Regions from separate parts of the Allobosea sp. 05T422_2 genome, predicted to be linked through region 3. Evidence: riboswitches for the same ligand, from Rfam matches in the RefSeq annotation. Region 3 holds a riboswitch; each other region holds the start of a gene.

Region 1 (4,206 bases), on a different contig from region 3:
CGGGCCGAAGCGGAAGCGGCGGATATCCGGCGGGCGCTCGCTCTCTATCGGAGGGCGTGTCTGCTGCTGTGGGGGCTCGCCGTTGCGGGGGCCGTCACCGCGCTCGCCCTCTAGTTCATCGGACCGGGCATCGCATCGGGAACGACGATCTCACCTTCTGTGTTTGCTTCGACTTTCCCGAAAGCTGCGATCCACGTTTCGGGTCGATGCCCTGGCCTCAGAACTCGATCCCGGCCTGTGCCTTCACGCCCGCCGCGAAGTGATGCTTGACCACCGTCATCTCGGTGACGAGGTCTGCGACGGCGATCAACTCGGGCTTGGCATTGCGGCCGGTGACGACGATGTGCAGATCAGGGCGCCGGCTCGCCAATGTCTCGACCACCTCCGCCAGCGGCAGATAGTCGTAGCGCAGCGCGATATTGAGTTCGTCGAGCACGAGCAGGCGTATCTCCGGATCGTCCATCAACGCCTTGGCCTTGGCGAAGGCGCGCCCGGCGGCAGCGATGTCGCGGGCCTTGTCCTGCGTTTCCCAGGTGAAGCCTTCGCCCATCGTGTGCCAGACGATGCGATCGCCGAAGGCGTCGAGCGCCTTGCGTTCACCTGTCGCCCAGGCGCCCTTGATGAACTGCACCACCCCGACGCGCCAGTCATGGCCGAGAGCCCGCAGGATCAATCCGAAGGCGGCGGTCGACTTGCCCTTGCCTGGCCCCGTATTGACGATCAGGAGTCCCTTTTCGATCGTCTTGGCGGCGACCTCGGCATCCTGCACCGCCTTGCGCTTTTCCATCTTGGCCTTGTGGCGGGCGGCCTCGTCAGCATCGATCGTCATCGGAACCTCCTGCTCATTTCACCTGCATCGGCAGACCGGCGACCATGAAGATCACCCGGTCGGCCCGCGCCGCAAGCATCTGGTGCAACCGCCCCGCCTCGTCGCGGAACCGTCGGGCGAGCGCATTCTCGGGCACGATACCGAGCCCGACCTCGTTGGAAACCAGGACCACCGGGCCACGTGCCGAAACGCAGGCCTCGACCAGTTCCCGGCTTGCAGCCGCCACATCCTGCTCTGCCAGTATCACGTTGGTCAGCCAGAGCGTCAGGCAGTCCACCAGGGCAGGTTGCCCCGCGGGAACCGCGCGGATCGCCTGCGCCAGGGCCAGCGGCGCATCGATGGTCATCCAATCCTGCGACCGGCGGGCGCGGTGCTCGGCAATCCGGGCGCGCATCTCATCGTCATAGGCCTGCGCCGTGGCGAGATAGATCCAGGGCGCCGGCACCATCTCGATCAGGGCCTCGGCATGGCGGCTCTTGCCGGAGCGGGCGCCGCCCAGAACGAGGGTAAGAGGGGAAAGGATCGCTGCCACTGCCAAAATCTCAACCCAGGGAAGATCAGCCTAAGGAACGGACCTGGCGAGCGAAGCGAAACAAGCCGGGACAGGCCATCAGAGATCACATCGCTTCACTGCGCTCGCAATCACGATCGCTGCATTGCACAGCACCGTGCAGATGGCTAATGATCATCCCCGACGGTGCCTCTGCAAGGAGGTGAAAAGGGAACGCGGTGCGATACCGCGGCTGCCCCCGCAACTGTAAGCGGCGAGTTTCGCGCCATCGGCCACTGGGATTGTCCCGGGAAGGCGGCGAGAGATCCGGACCCGCGAGCCAGGAGACCTGCCGTCGATGAGTGATGCAATCCAGCGGGCTGCCGGCGGGGTGGCCAAGGAGACCGAGATGACGACGAATACGGCTTCGATCACCACCCAGGCCAGCGCATCCGAGCGCGTCAAGGCTGTCGCAGCTGCCCTGGCACTCGGCGCAGCCCTGATCTTCACCGTCGGCTTCGCCCATTCGACCAGCGTTCACAACGCAGCCCACGACACGCGCCACACCCTCGCCTTTCCCTGCCACTGAGGGAAAGGCAACATGGTCAATCGTGTTCTCACGGTCAGTCTTCTGGCCGGGCTTCTTGCTGGGCTCCTGGTCGCAGCACTCCAGCATGTCACCACCACGCCGCTGATCCTCAAGGCGGAAACCTTTGAGACGGCGTTGCGCGCAGCCGAGCTTCAGCACGCCAGCTTCACCGGCGATGCCAGGATCGTCCTTGCCCATGGCGGCGCCGACGCAGCCGACCACGCCGAGTGGAAGCCACAGGACGGCTTGCAGCGCACGGCCTTCACCACCATCGTCACCATTGCGACCGCGATCGGCTTTGCCGCCCTGCTGCTCGGCGGCATGATCGCAGCGGGCGATGCCATCACTGAACGGACCGCACTGATCTGGGCGGCTTGCGGCTTCCTGGCCTTCGGCCTCGTGCCGGCGACCGGGCTCGCACCGGAATTGCCCGGCAGCGCGTCAGCCGAACTGCTCCACCGCCAGACCTGGTGGATCGCCACCGCGCTCGTCACCGCCGGCGGCCTCTGGGTCTTCCTGCGGACGGAGGCGAGCTGGCTGCGGGCACTTGCCGTGCTTGCCATGCTCGTCCCGCATCTGATCGGCGCACCACATCCCGCCGCCCCGGAGAGCAAGGTCCCGGCCGAAATCGCAGCGCATTTCGCCGCGCTCTCGCTCGCGCTCCAGGCTGCCCTCTGGCTCGCTACCGGCTTTGCCGTCGGCGTGCTCTGGCCCTGGGCGACGCGCCGTGCCGCAGCCCCGGCCAAGGCCTGACGCTGAGCGCGATCCCCCGGGATCGCGCCGGAAGCAAAGGAACCGGCCTATGCCCGAAGGCGATGTCACCATTTTCGTCTGCGTCGCCTGCCGGCGCGCGCGGGCGGACCTGCCGGAGGGTTACGACCAGCCCGGACTGGGTTTTGCCGAGGCGCTGCGCGAACGCATCGCGCGCGACGGCGGGACGCTTCCGGTCGAACCCGTYGACTGCCTCGCGGTCTGCAATCGCCCCTGCACCGTCGCCTTGGCGGCCGACGGCAAATGGACCTATCTGATCGGCGATCTCGACGCAGACACCCATATCGCCGAAATCGTTGACGCAGCTGCAAGCTTTGCAGCCAGCGCAAACGGTATCGTTCCCTGGAAAGAAAGACCCGCTTCGTTCCGCAAGGGCGTGGTCGCGCGCGTACCGCCTCTCCCGGCGCGCCAACAAGGATGAGATCATGAACGCTCCCCAAGCCCGCTCGCTGGGCAAGATCCCCTGCACGATCATCACCGGCTTCCTCGGGGCCGGAAAGACCACACTGGTGCGGCACCTGCTGGAGAATGCAGGGGGCAAGCGCATCGCCGTGCTGGTCAATGAGTTCGGCGATCTCGGCTTCGACGGTTCCTTCATCGACGGCTGCGGCATTTCCGGCTGCACCGCGGAGGACATCGTCGAGCTGCCGAATGGCTGCATCTGCTGCACCGTCGCCGACGACTTCGTGCCAGCGCTGGAAAAGCTGCTCGACCGGCCGAACCCGCCGGAACACATCCTGATCGAGACCTCGGGGCTTGCCCTGCCGAAGCCGCTGGTCAACGCGTTCAATTGGCCGGCCATTCGGTCACGTGTCACGGTCGATGGTGTCATCGCCGTGGTCGATGGTCCGGCCGTGGCGGATGGCCAGTTCGCGGATGATCCCGCCGCTCTCGCTGCGCAGGCGGCGCAGGATGCCGCGGTCGGGCACGACAACCCGCTCGAAGAAGTGTTCGAGGACCAGATCCTCTGCGCCGACCTGATCCTGCTCAACAAGAGCGACCTCGTCGATGCGGCCGGCCGCGAACGCGTCAAGGCCGAGATCGCCGCGCATCTGCCGAAGGCGATCAAGATCGTCGAGACGGCCCATGGCAAGGTCGAGCCCGCCCTGATTATTGGCCTCAACGCGGCTGCCGAGGCCGATCTCGCTGGACGCCCCTCTCACCATGAGAGCGCCGAGGACCACGACCACGACGATTTCGAAAGCCTCGATTTCGCTCTCGCCGCGGCGACATCGCCCGAGGAGCTGGCGGCCCGCGTTGCCAGGGCCGCGGAGGCCGAGGGCGTGCTGCGCCTGAAGGGTTTTTCGGCGATTCCCGGTAAGCCGATGCGGCTCGTCGTCCAGGGTGTCGGGCGTCGGGTCAGCCATCATTACGACCGCGCCTGGGCGGCCGGCGAAGCCAAGGATGGTCGCCTCGTGGTGATTGGCCTGAAGGGCTTTGATCGCAAGTCCGTGGAGGCCGCCCTCGCGGGCTGAGCCATGCACCTCCTCCCCTCAAGCGAGATCAGGCTTGACGACGGCGAAGACG
Region 2 (4,206 bases), on a different contig from region 3:
CCTTCGTATGAAAGATGCAGACAGCGAAGCCCGCGAAGGCCACTGGCGTAGCGAGCCAGACATCGGGCCAGCGCACCCCCCCGAAATTACCGAGAAGCCAGAACATCACGCCGCGGGCCTGTTCGGCACTGGCCAGCGTGGTGACGATCGTCGCGGTCGCCGCATTGAACAGCTGCGATCCGGCGACGCCTGCGAGGATCACGCGGTCGGTCGCGCCACCGGCCCCTGCGGCGAGCAAGGCAACGATGACGAGCGCAGCAATGGCGCCGAGGAAGGCACCGCCAGATATGCTGAGCGCAGCACCGCCGAAGCCCAGGATCATCACCGCGACCGCACCCGTCGAGGCTCCGGCCGAGATACCGAGGATATAGGGCTCTGCGAGCGGATTGCGCAGCAGCGCCTGCAGGATTGCCCCCGAAAGCGCGAGCGCTCCTCCGCAGAGGGCCGCCACCACAGCCCGGCTCAACCGGTAGTCGAAGATGACGCCCTGCTGGATCGCGCTCACGGGGTAGTCGAGATCGAACAACCCGTTGCCCAGGGCCCTGAAGACCGTGGCAAGCGGGATCGACATTTCGCCGATCGTCACGGCGAGCGCGATCGCGAGTATCAGCAGGACGAAGGCGAGGATCGCTACTGCGCCCCTCGCCAACCAGTTGGGCCGAACCACTCCATGGCTCACTTGGTGAGGCCGAAGCTCTTGATGCCGTTGGCCAGCGCCTCGATGCCGTCGATCGTATCAAGCCCGGCCCTGGTCGCGCCGACATCCATGATCACGATCCGCTGCTGCCGACTGGCGTCGAGCTTGCTCGCAACCGCGTCGGTCTTGAGGAAGTCGAGCTTGAGATTGATGTCATCTGCTGGGAAACGCCGGCGATCCATCTTGACCACGACGATGACGGCAGGGTTGGCGGAAGCGACGGTCTCCCAACCGACCAGCGGCCATTCCTCGTTGGTGGTGATGACGTTCCGGGCGCCGAGCTTCGACAGGATATAGGCAGGCACGCCATTCTTGCCGGCCAGGAAGGCGTCGCCCTTGATGTCCTTGCTGGAGAACCAGACCACGACGGGGACATCCTGCGGCTTGATACCGGCCACAGAAGCGACCGCCTTGTCCTCGCGGGCCTTCAATTCGGCGACCAGCGCCTCGGCGCGATCGGAGACGTCGAAGATCTGCCCGAACTCGCGAATATTGCGGTAGACGAGATCCATCGTGAACATCTGCGTGCGGACGCCGTCGCCCGGCCCGGAATTGTCCTTTCCGACGCAGTCGGTGGGCGAGACATAGGTCGGCACCTTCAGCTTCGCAAACTGGTCGCGCTTGCCGACGATGCCGTTGGGGCCGATATGCCATTCGAACATCGCAGTCACGAGGTCGGGTTCCTGGGCGACGACGGCCTCGAAACTCGGATCGTTGTCGGCAAGCCGCTTCACCTTGGCGTTGACCGCCTCATAGGGCTTCGCGACAGGGCTGAACCACACGGCTGTGCCCACGACCTTGTCGCCGAGCCCGAGCGCGTAGAGGATCTCGGTCTGCGTCTGTCCGACCGCCACGACGCGCTTTGGCGCCTGGTTGAACGTTATCGTCTCCCGGCAATTCTCMAGCGTCAGCGGATACTGCGTCGGCGCGGCCAAGGCCGCTCCGGACATCGACATGCCGATGGCTGCGACGAACGAAAGGCAAGAAAGGCGTGCGGCGCTGCGCATTGAAGTCTCCGATAGCGTCGAGCGACGGCATGCGTCGCGAGGCTCGAGGGCCTCGCACGGCCGATCCTGTAATGCAACAATATTACAATTTTGATAGACTGCTCGACGAGTCTGCGTCAAGCGCTCTGCCGCGGCTGCGACCGCGTGGTTCGGCATCATGGACATGGAATTCATCGCTCCCCGAGATGACGAGCCGGGAGCTTGAGCGGATCGGTTCGGGGGTGCGGGTCTACGACCTGCCGCCGACGCAAATCCCCCCGGACACCCCGCCCGAAAGACGCTTCTGCGATCAGGGCAGGTCTCCTGGCTCGCGGGTCAGCGCTGGCTTCGCCCGGCCTTCCCGGCGTGAGAGCGCCAGTGGACGTTGGGAGAAGAGCTCGCCGCTTACAGTTGCGGGGGCAGCCTCGGATTCGGCGCAGGGCGCCTCACCGAATTCCCTCTTAGCTTCGGGCCTGGACCCGAGGAACCTTGATCGCGGCCGACCATAGAGGGGCCCAAGGCGGCGTCAAGCCGCAGGCACCGACCACACCGCCTGCTGATGGAGCCCTGCAGCGAGACGGCTCCATCCTTCTCAGCTCACTCCCAGCTCAGAGCGCCGCCGTTCTGGTATTCGATGACGCGGGTCTCGAAGAAGTTCTTCTCCTTCTTCAGGTCCATCGCCTCGCTCATCCAGGGGAACGGGTTTTCCGTTTCCGCGAAGACCGGCGCGAGGCCGAGCTGCGCGCAACGGCGGTTGGCGATGAAATGCATGTACTGCTCGCAGAGCGCAGCATTCAGGCCGAGGAAGCCGCGCGGCATGGTGTCCCGGCCATAGGCGGCCTCGAGTTCGGCAGCGTCGCGGATCATGCCGCGCAGCTCGTCCTGGAAGGCCTTGGTCCAGAGATGCGGGTTTTCGATCTTGATCTGGTTGATCACGTCGATGCCAAAATTCAGGTGAATGCTCTCGTCGCGCAGGATGTACTGGTACTGCTCGGCGATGCCGACCATCTTGTTGCGTCGGCCGAGCGACAGGATCTGGGCGAAGCCGGTATAGAACCACATGCCCTCGAAGATCACGTAGAAGGCGACGAGGTCGCGCAGGAAGGCCTGATCGGCCTCGGGCGTGCCGGTCTCGAAATCGGGATCGTCGAGATGCTGGGTGTGCTTCAGGGCCCAGGCCGCTTTGTCGGTGATCGAAGGCACCTCGCGATACATGTTGAAGAGTTCGCCCTCGTCGAGGCCGAGACTCTCGACGATGTACTGGAAGGTGTGGGTGTGCACCGCCTCCTCGAAAGCCTGGCGCAGCAGGTACTGCCGGCATTCCGGATTGGTGAGATGACGGTAGATCGCGAGCACGATGTTGTTGGCGACGAGGCTTTCCGAGGCCGCGAAGAAGCCGAGATTGCGCTTGATCGTGCGGCGCTCGTCCTCGGTCAGCCCGTCCTTCGACTTCCACAGAGCGATATCGGCCTGCATCGAGACCTCTGTCGGCATCCAGTGATTGTTGCAGCCGGCGAGGTATTTCTCCCAGGCCCATTTGTACTTGAGCGGCAGGAGCTGGTTCACATCGGCGCGGCAGTTGATCATCCGCTTCTCGTCGACGCTGACGCGGCCGCCGGAGCGATCGATCTCGCCGAGGCCGGTGGCATCKGCAGAGGTTCCGCCGGGCGCGGCCGGATTGAGATCGAGGGCGGTGGCAGGCTTGCTGTCTGACCAGTCGAGCATGATGAATATCCAATCGGGTCTGAATGTCATGGCCGGGTCTGACCCGGCCGTCCGTATCGTTCGCTATCGGGCAGGGCCGGGCATCCATGCGCGCCGCGAAGGCGAGCGTGGATGCCGCCGCCGCCTCACTGGCAGGCTTCGCAGGTCGGATCGTCGATCGAGCAGGCGTTCGGCACGGCCATGCCATTGTCGAGCGGGATGTCGACGAGGATCGGCTTGGACGCGACGGGGACCGTTGCCGACACCGCGTTGAGCTTGCCGTCAGTGCCCTTCAGCGTCGACTTCTCGACATGGGTCGCCGAGAGCGCGCGCAGGTAATAGGTCGTCTTCAGGCCGAGCCGCCAGGCGAGGCGATAGGCCTCGTCGAGCTTCCTGCCGGAAGGCTGCGCCATGTAGAGATTGAGCGACTGGCCCTGGTCGATCCATTTCTGACGGCGTGCGGCGGCGCGGATCAGCCAGCTTGTCTCGATCTCGAAGGAGGTTGCGTAGAGCGCCTTGAGATCGTCGGGGACGCGGTCGATCTGACTGACCTTTCCGTCGTAGTATTTCAGGTCCGAGACCATGACCTCGTCCCAGAGATCGCGCGCCTTGAGATCGCGGACGAGGTCGGCATTCACGACCGTGAAGTCGCCCGACATGTTCGCCTTGACGTAGAGCTGGCTATAGGACGGCTCGATCGACTGCGAGACACCGACGATGTTGGAGATCGTTGCGGTAGGGGCGATCGCCATGCAGTTCGAGTTGCGCATGCCGGTGGTCTTCACCCGCTCGCGCAGGCTGTCCCAGTCCAGCGTCGTC
Region 3 (4,206 bases):
GGCCGGGATGGTCTTGGCAATCTCGGCCATGTTGGCGTTGCGCGGGTCCTGCGAGAGCCAGGTGACCGAGGCGATGCGCTCGCGCTGGGCGAGCCGCAGCACCAGTTCGTCCGTGCACATGTTGAGCGAGACGATGCGGGATGGCTTGGCCGGCGTTTCGGCGGCCGTCAGGCCGCCGAAACCGAGCAAGAGGCYAAGCGCCAGAACGGCGCCGCGAGTCATCGCGCGGGCCGCCCAAGGCTTCACAGCGTTACCTTCAGGCCGCCATAGGCGCTCAGACCCGGCACCAGGAAGCCGACGGGGTTCTCGTAGCGCTTGTCCAGCAGGTTATCGATGCGGCCGAAGACACTGAGCCTGTCCGTCGCCTTGTACTCGGCGGCGAGATTGACGATGGCCGCACCCGGCGCCCGCATGCGCGAGATCGAGAAGTCACGGTTTCCGTCGACGCGCTCACCCACATAGATCAGCGTCGCCGAAAGGGTGAGCTTGTCAACCGGGGTCCAGCTCGCCGTCACGCTGGCCTTGTGACGGGGACGGCGCAGCAGTTCCTGCCGGGCGATGTCGTCCTTGGCGATGGTGAAGGTGTAGTCGGCCCGCACCTTGAACTGCGGCGAGATTTCGAGCGCGGTAAAGGCCTCCACCCCCTTGGTCGTGGCCTTGCCGATATTGGCATAGGAGTTCCGCGCCACGTTGGTGACGATCAGGTTCTCGATGTCGTTGTGGAAATAGGTGGCGCCGAACCGGACCTTGTCATCGAGGAGAGGCTGCTCGAAGCCAAGATCCCAGCCGCGGCTTTCTTCCGGCTTCAGGTTGGGATTGCCGAAGAAGTTGAAGGCCGGGCGAGAATCGCTGAAACGCTCGCTCAGGGTCGGGGCCTTGAACCCCGTGCCATAGCTCCCCTTCAGCTTGGTTTCGATTTCCGGCACGATATAGGCTGGCGCGAAGCGGTAGGTCGTGTGGCCGCCAAAGGTCTCGTCATCGTCGTAGCGGATGTTCGAGACCATGAAGAGCCGGTCGCCGAAATTCGACTGGAGTTCGGCAAAGGCGCCCGTATTGCCGTTGGATGCCGTGAGCGCGCGGGTTTCCAGCCGTTCGCGCTCGTATTGCAGACCCATCACCAGGGTCTGCCCCTTCATCAACTCAAGGTCGCCGCGCCAGTCGACCTTGGTGCGCTCGCCGAGATTCTCCGTCGGCAGGCCGAGGATACCAATCGCATTCGGCGTGCGGCCGGTGCGGTCCTGATTGCTGTAGGACAGGCCGAAGCGATTGACGAAGCGCCCACCAAGCGGATCCCAGACGACCTCTCCGCGGGTGAAGGCCTGCTTGTAGTCCTGGCTGCTGCGGAAGCTGCTGGGCGTGCTCGGAAAGCCGGAATCGCCGGTGAAGAGCAGGTAGCCGTCAGTGTAGCGGCCGACCCAGTTCAGCGACAGCGTATCGGACAGCGCGACGCCGAACCGGGCCGAATAGGTCCAATTGTCGTAGGAATTCGGGTTGACGCGGCGCCCCGACGGCACGAGCCCGGGAGGCGTCACCGGGGTCGAATCCGATTTGAAATGGGCGATGCTGAGGGCGTAGTTGAAGCGGTCATCGCCGCCGCTGAGGCCGACCGACTGGTTGAAGGTGCCGTATGAGCCGGCCTCGGCTCGGGCCGTGAGCTTCGGCGGACCCTCGCCACGCTTGGTGGTGATCGAGATGACGCCGCCCAGCGCGTTGGCGCCGTAGAGGCCGCTTTGCGGTCCGCGCAGCACTTCGATGCGCTCGATGTCGTCGGTCAGCATCGAGCCGAAATCGAAGGAGCGGTTCGGGGTCGACGGGTCGTTGGCCTCGATGCCGTCGATCAATACCTTGACGTGGTTGGAGTTGGTGCCGCGGATGAWGACCGAGGTCAGCCCGCCCGGCCCGCCGGTCTGCACGATATTGAGGCCGGGAACGGCGGCGAGCGCCTGCGGCAGGGTCCGGCGCTGCTCGCGCTCGATATCGCCCGCGGTGATGACGGTCACGGAATTGGCGATCTCGCGCGCTGGCGTGGGTCGCGTCGTCGCGCTGACGACGATTTCGTCGAGGGCAATCGATTCGGTGGCTGACTGGGCGGAGGCCTGGCTGGGGGGGAGGGAGCCGGCGGAGACAAGGAGCGGCAGGGTGATGAGCAGCCGGCTGCGCCGGGCAACCTTGGGAGGACGGATCACGATGGAACCTCGGGCGTTGACGTCTGTGGCACGTCACCGCGAACGCGAGGCCCCGTCCGCTGCCCTTAGCCAGCGTGCAGTTCAACAAGCGATCGAAACACCCCGTCCGAACGTGTTCGCGTGTGACCACGGCTGACGGCAGGTCTCCTGGCTCGCGGGTCGGTGCCTTGTCGCCGCCTTCCCAGGTCCGAGGGCCCCAGTGGCGTGTGGCGAAAGGCTCGCCGCTTACAGTTGCGGGGGCAGCCACGGCATTGAATGGCGAACCATCCGCACCGCATTCCCTTTTGATCCCCTAAGGGAACCGTCGCTGGCGAGGTAAGGCCGGAACGGCCGCTGCGTCAATGATCGTTGGTGCGGGTGTCCCCAGGCGAACGCAGGTCGTCATCCCTCAAAATGCGCCAGCTCGGTCCCTCGAGATCGCTGAACTGGCCGGTGCGCATGCACCAGAAGAAGGCCGCCAACCCCAGCAGTCCGAGACCGAGCGCCAGGGGGAACAGGATCACCAGGATATTCATGACGCCACTCCCGTATTCTGCCGCGACAGGCCGCGTCCCGCGCGCAGCGCGTTGAGCGTGACCACCAGTGACGATCCCGACATCGCGACGGCTGCGACGAGCGGCGTCGCGAAGCCCGCGACGGCAATCGGCACCGCGACGGCATTGTACAGCACCGCAAACCAGAGGTTTTCCAGCATGAGGTTGCGCGCCCTGCGGGCGATGCGCAGGCTGTCGGCGACCGGCATCAAGCTGTCGCCGATGAAGACAATGTCGGCCGAGGCCTGCGCCAGGTCGGTCGCGCTGATCGGCGAGATCGAAACATGGGCCTTGGCAAGGGCCGGAGCGTCGTTGAGCCCGTCGCCGATCATCAGCACCTTGCGCCCCTTGGCGCTGAGCCGGTCGAGCGCCTTGAGCTTCTCGTCGGGACGCAGGCCGGCTTCGGCCTCCGTGATACCGAGGGCCGAGGCGACCGGCGCGACAGCTTCGCTTCGGTCGCCGGAGAGAATGCGGATCTCGAGGCCGAGACCGCGTAGCGCGGCGATACAGTCGCGCGTCTCCGGCCGGATCTTCTGATCGACCGCGAAGATGGCGCATTCAGTGCCATGGCGCCAGGCGATCAGGGAGGCTGAGGGATGGCGCGCGGCGACGATGGCGGCTTCCGCCCCGGCCTCGCAATAAGCGACGCTGCCGAGACGGGTCTCGATCCCATCCACAATCGCGCTCAGGCCTGCGCCGTGATTTTCGCTGACATCGCTCGCAGGAGCAGGATGGCCGGCGGCACGGGCGATGGCGCGGGCGAGAGGGTGGCGGCTCGCGGCTGCCAGCCTGCCCGCCGCCTGCAAGGTTGCGGTATCGATCTCAGCGCCATTGACCAGATCGGGGTCCGGCAGGGTGAGGGTGCCGGTCTTGTCGAAGACAGCGACATCGGCTTCGGCCAGGCGCTCCAGCGCATCGCCCTGTTTCAGCATGACCTTGCGCTTGAACAGGGCAGACGCAGCAACGACCTGCACGGCCGGAATCGCCAGCCCCAGCGCGCAGGGGCAGGTGATGATCAGGACGGTGATGGCGATGATCAGTGCTTCGGGCCAGGGCAGGCCGAAGGCCATCCAGCCCAGCAGGGTCGCGAGCGCCGTGGCGTGGACGAGAGGGGCGTAGACCCTTGCCGCCCGATCGGAAAGCTTGACATAGCGGGAGCGGCTTTCGACCGCGCGCGCCATCAGGGCATCGATCTCGTCGAGCAGGGTGCCGCTGGCTGCGGCTTCGACCTTGACGGTCAGGGCCCCGGAGAGGTTCACGGTGCCGGCATAGACCTGCGCGCCGGCCATGACGGCATGCGGCAGGGTTTCACCGGTGACGAGGCTCTGGTCGATTTCGGAGGAGCCGGTCTCGATGATGCCATCGACACTGACGCGCTCGCCCGGCTGGATCAGGACGCGGTCGCCGGGCACGATGGCCGCGATCGGCGTCACCATCGCCTCGCCATTCGGCATCAGCCGGGTCGCGGTTTCGGCCTTCAACGCGGC
Region 4 (4,206 bases), on a different contig from region 3:
CAGCGACTGCGAATAGGTCCACCAGCCGACCGTCATCGGCTGCGGCCGCGAGACGTCGCCGAACAGGATCGGCGGCCGCACACAGCGCGAGCCGTAGCTCTGGACCCAGCCATGTTTGGTGAAGGCGAAGCCGGCGAGCTGCTCGCCAAAATACTGCACCATGTCGTTGCGCTCGAACTCGCCATGGACGAGCACGTCGAGGCCAATCTCCTCCTGCCAGCGCACCGTGCGCTCCGTCTCCTCACGCAGGAATTGCTCATAGTCGGCATCGCTKATCAGGCCCTTGGCATGAGCCGAGCGGGCCTTGCGGACCTCGGCGGTCTGCGGAAAGGAGCCGATCGTTGTCGTCGGGAAGGCTGGCAGGTTGAAGCGTTCGCGCTGCAATTTCGCTCGGGCTGCGAAGGGGCTCTTGCGGTCCGTCATGCTGGGCGTCACCGCCGCGACACGCGCAGCCACTGCGGCATCGTGGACTTTCGGCGAAGCCTTTCGGGCCGCCGCTGCGGCCGCCGAAGCGTCCAGGGCATCCCTGACGCTGTCGCGGCCACCCGCGAGGGCTTTGCCCAGCACCGAGAGTTCGCCCATCTTCTGTACGGAGAAGGCGAGCCAGCTCTTCAGGTCGGAGTCGAGATCGGTTTCGAGATCGAGATCTATCGGCGTGTGCAGCAGCGAGCAGGAGGGCGCGATCTGGACATGGTCGGTGCCGCGCCTGGCGACCACCGGCTCGAGCCGGCCGAGCAGCGCCGGCAGGTTGGCCCGCCAGATGTTGCGGCCATCGATCATGCCGAGCGACAGCACGAGCCCGCGCGGTGCCTTGGCCAGCACCTCCTCGAGCTGAGCGGGAGCGCGCACGAGGTCGAGATGAAGGCCTGCGACAGGCAGCGTGACCGCCGTGTCGAGATTGTCGCCGAGACCACCGAAATAGGTCGTCAGCATGACCTTCAGCTGCGGCAAGGCATGGGCGATGGTGGCATAGGTCCGGCGCAGGGCGTCGCGGGCGGCCTCGTCGAGATCGAGCACCAGACAAGGCTCGTCGATCTGGACCCATTCGGCACCATTGGCGGAAAGGCGGCGCAGCACATCGATATAGACCGGCAGCAACTCGCCGAGCAGCGAGAGCGGATCGAGGCTGGCGTCCTTGCTCTTGCCGAGTTTCAGATAGGTGACCGGCCCAAGCAGAACGGGGCGGGTGTCGTAGCCGAGTGACTTGGCCTCACGATACTCGTCGACCGCCTTGAGCGAGGACAGTGCGAAGCGCTGTCCGGTCGCGAATTCGGGCACCATGTAGTGGTAGTTGGTGTCGAACCACTTGGTCATTTCCTGCGCCGGGGCGCCGTGGGAATGCTCGTGGTCGTGGTGGGCATGGCCGCAGGAGGTGTGCGGCTCGGTMTCGCTTTGCGCACCTCGCGCCATGGCGAAATAGGTCGCCAGCCCGACCGGACCACCCTTCCAGCCATAGATCTCGGGAATCGCGCCGACCATCACGCTGATGTCCAGCACCTGATCGTAGAACGAAAAGTCGTTCGACGGGATGACGGTGACGCCGCGTGCCTTCTGGCGGGCCCAGTTGGCGGCGCGCAATGCGGCGGCGGTGTCGAGCAGGTCCCTTTCGGTCGACTTGCCCGACCAATAGCTTTCGAGAGCGAGTTTGAGTTCGCGGCGCGGACCAATGCGCGGCGTCCCAAGGGTCGCGACAGGAAGTGAAGATGACATAGGCTTACCCCAGAAGTTGGGAGCAAAGGCCAAAGCGGACGCGTCCAGGATTCCGCCGGCGAAGAGCCTGCGCAATCGCAAAGCGCTCCACCGGGACACCCCGCCCGAGGACGTTCAGTTCGTCGAGGCAGGTCTCCTGGCTCACGGGTCATCGCTGCTGTCCGGCCTTCCCGAGACCTTGCCGGCCTCAGTGACACATCTTGGACAGCGGCTCACCGCTTACAGTTGCGGGGGCAGCGCCGGCCTTGCCCAGGTCAATAGCGACCTCGACGCACCGGCTTCCCTCTTAGCTCCGGGCAAACAGACCCAGAGAACCACGACACCCCAACCTAGGTCCAAATGCTCGCCGCAGTCAATGGGAATATAAAGACATCTTTATGTCTCCATGTCGCTATCTGCGCCGACTGACGCTGCCCCCGACGGCGGGGTGTACCCTGGTCGCGCGCAGGCGATGCGGGGCAAGCAGTTCCCCGCGCAATTGCTAAAGTAGAATAATTAGAATCTATATCTATTATAGATTGCATGTACTTCACTACAAAAGTACATCAGAAAACACTGTGTCAAATTTACAATTGCGAATCCTAGTACCAGCGGACTACATCCACCCGCAAATGGACTGGGGTCTTCCAATGAAGAACAAATCAAAACTATATTTTTCAGCCACTTTCCTTTTTACAATCCTTCAAAGCACGATTTGTTACTCTCAAGCGATCGCAGATGGCGGCAGTGCGTCACCGGCGTTCACGCTCGACCAGATTACGGTCACGGCGACACGCGGTGAAAAGCAGGTTCTCGATGTTCCCGGCGTCGTGAACGTTATCTCACGGCAGGAACTCGACGAGCGCATGACGCGCGACRTGCAGGACCTCGTCCGCTACCAGCCGGGCGTCAGCGTCAACCGCCTCACCAGCGGCACCGACCCGTTCGGCAACCTCGATGGCTTCACGATCCGGGGGGTCGGCGGCAACCGCGTCCAGATGCAGGTCGATGGATCGCGTGTGATCGAGCGCATCACTGATGGCAATCGCAACTTTGTCGAGATGCCCTTCCTGAAGAGCGTCGAGATCGTGCGTGGCCCGGGCTCCGTGCTCTGGGGCGCCGATGCTCTGGGCGGCATCGTCGCCTATCGTACGCTCGATCCCCAGGACCTGCTGAAAGGCAAGGACAAGCCGTATGCCGTACGTCTCGATGCCGGGTATGACAGTTTCGACCGCTCCTTCACCAAGACCGGCATTGCGGCCTTCAGGCTCACCCCTGCCCTCGAGGCCATTGTCGGCCTGAGCCAGAAGACGGCGGAGGAGGCCAAACTCAGCCGTGCCCGGGCCGATGGCGGCCGCTGGGGCTGCCCCGTGCCGAGCCTGCGCTATCTCGGCTGCGACACGCTGAACCCGCTCGACAGCACGGTTTGGAACGCCTTCGGCAAGATCGTCTTCTCGCCGACGACAGACCATACGTTCAAGCTGACCGGAGAGTATTTCGACAACAGCTCAAAGGTAAATCAGCTCTGGGACTACAATGTCTTGGCGTCTGGTCTCCGCAACGGACCCTATATCCGAGATGAAGTGAAGTCACGCCAGCGCATCGCCTTCGAGCATCAATGGGATGTCGGCACGAGCTTCCTCGACTCGATCCGCTGGCAGGCATCGTTCTCGCCACAGAAGCGTGAGGTCACCAATAATCGCTACCAGACGCAGACCAACAACCAGCAGCGTTTCACCCGCGGCTTCCTCGACTATTCCGAACAATTCTCCCAGCTCGACATCCAGGCCAAGTCGAGCTTCGCGCTCGGCTCGAGCTTCCACAGGCTGACCTACGGGTTCCAGGGCGACGTCACCAAGACCGATTATGAGCGTCGCGACGACGTCCGGAACATGTCGACCGGCGTCACCACCACGACGATTGCAGGCGGCTTCAACTTCGCCAACGCGACGACGACGCGCTACGATTTCTATCTGCAGGACGAAATCGAATTGCTAAACGGTCGCTGGACGATCACGCCGGGCGTCCGTTACGCCAATTACAAGATCGACCCGAGCATTGGGCCAGGCTACGTCATCGTGCCGGGCAAGGCTCCGCGCGAGATCGACTCGCATAAGCTGATCCCGCAGGTCGGCACGATCTTCAAGCTCGACGAGACCTATTCACTCTATGCCCGCTACGCCCAGGGCTTCAAGATGCCGACCGCGCAGCAGCTCTATACGTCGCTGCCGATGGGCACCCAGAACCTGATCCCGAACCCGGATCTCAAGCCCGAGAGCGTCACGTCCTACGAAGCCGGCATCCGCGGCCGCTTCGACAATGGCTGGTTCTCGGTCGGCGTCTTCCATGCCGATTACAAGGACTTCATTCAGAACTTCGCGCCGATCCTCGGTTCGACCGATCTGACCTATCGCAACCTCTCGAGCGTCAAGATTTCCGGTATCGAGGCATCGGCCGAGTGGAAATTCCACGAGCGCTGGCTCGCCAATGTCGCGTTGAGCTACCAATACGGCACGC

The links. A riboswitch is a leader RNA that binds a small molecule or an ion and turns the genes downstream of it on or off. The one in region 3 is predicted to bind cobalamin.
Region 1: it holds a riboswitch for cobalamin, as region 3 does, so the genes downstream of both, AC1DJT_RS00805 (CbtB domain-containing protein) here and AC1DJT_RS21580 (TonB-dependent receptor plug domain-containing protein) in region 3, are expected to answer to the same signal.
Region 2: it holds a riboswitch for cobalamin, as region 3 does, so the genes downstream of both, AC1DJT_RS17665 (ABC transporter substrate-binding protein) here and AC1DJT_RS21580 (TonB-dependent receptor plug domain-containing protein) in region 3, are expected to answer to the same signal.
Region 4: it holds a riboswitch for cobalamin, as region 3 does, so the genes downstream of both, metE (5-methyltetrahydropteroyltriglutamate--homocysteine S-methyltransferase) here and AC1DJT_RS21580 (TonB-dependent receptor plug domain-containing protein) in region 3, are expected to answer to the same signal.

What each region holds. Positions count from the first base shown of each region.
Region 1 is NZ_JBFTLD010000002.1:46,832-51,037, reverse strand. It holds gene cbiB (adenosylcobinamide-phosphate synthase CbiB) at 1-114, shown strand, start outside; gene cobO (cob(I)yrinic acid a,c-diamide adenosyltransferase) at 218-829, opposite strand; gene cobU (bifunctional adenosylcobinamide kinase/adenosylcobinamide-phosphate guanylyltransferase) at 843-1,367, opposite strand; cobalamin riboswitch at 1,508-1,690, shown strand; gene AC1DJT_RS00805 (CbtB domain-containing protein) at 1,678-1,908, shown strand; gene AC1DJT_RS00800 (CbtA family protein) at 1,921-2,661, shown strand; gene AC1DJT_RS00795 (DUF1636 family protein) at 2,711-3,100, shown strand; gene cobW (cobalamin biosynthesis protein CobW) at 3,105-4,154, shown strand; gene cobN (cobaltochelatase subunit CobN) at 4,158-4,206, shown strand, end outside.
Region 2 is NZ_JBFTLD010000096.1:2,486-6,691, reverse strand. It holds gene AC1DJT_RS17670 (FecCD family ABC transporter permease) at 1-667, opposite strand, end outside; gene AC1DJT_RS17665 (ABC transporter substrate-binding protein) at 676-1,704, opposite strand; cobalamin riboswitch at 1,981-2,190, opposite strand; gene AC1DJT_RS17660 (ribonucleotide-diphosphate reductase subunit beta) at 2,281-3,408, opposite strand; gene AC1DJT_RS17655 (ribonucleoside-diphosphate reductase subunit alpha) at 3,534-4,206, opposite strand, start outside.
Region 3 is NZ_JBFTLD010000135.1:11,634-15,839, reverse strand. It holds gene AC1DJT_RS21585 (ABC transporter substrate-binding protein) at 1-222, opposite strand, end outside; gene AC1DJT_RS21580 (TonB-dependent receptor plug domain-containing protein) at 243-2,186, opposite strand; cobalamin riboswitch at 2,307-2,507, opposite strand; gene ccoS (cbb3-type cytochrome oxidase assembly protein CcoS) at 2,525-2,701, opposite strand; gene AC1DJT_RS21570 (heavy metal translocating P-type ATPase) at 2,698-4,206, opposite strand, start outside.
Region 4 is NZ_JBFTLD010000245.1:4,187-8,392, reverse strand. It holds gene metE (5-methyltetrahydropteroyltriglutamate--homocysteine S-methyltransferase) at 1-1,710, opposite strand, end outside; cobalamin riboswitch at 1,820-2,044, opposite strand; gene AC1DJT_RS29020 (TonB-dependent hemoglobin/transferrin/lactoferrin family receptor) at 2,322-4,206, shown strand, end outside.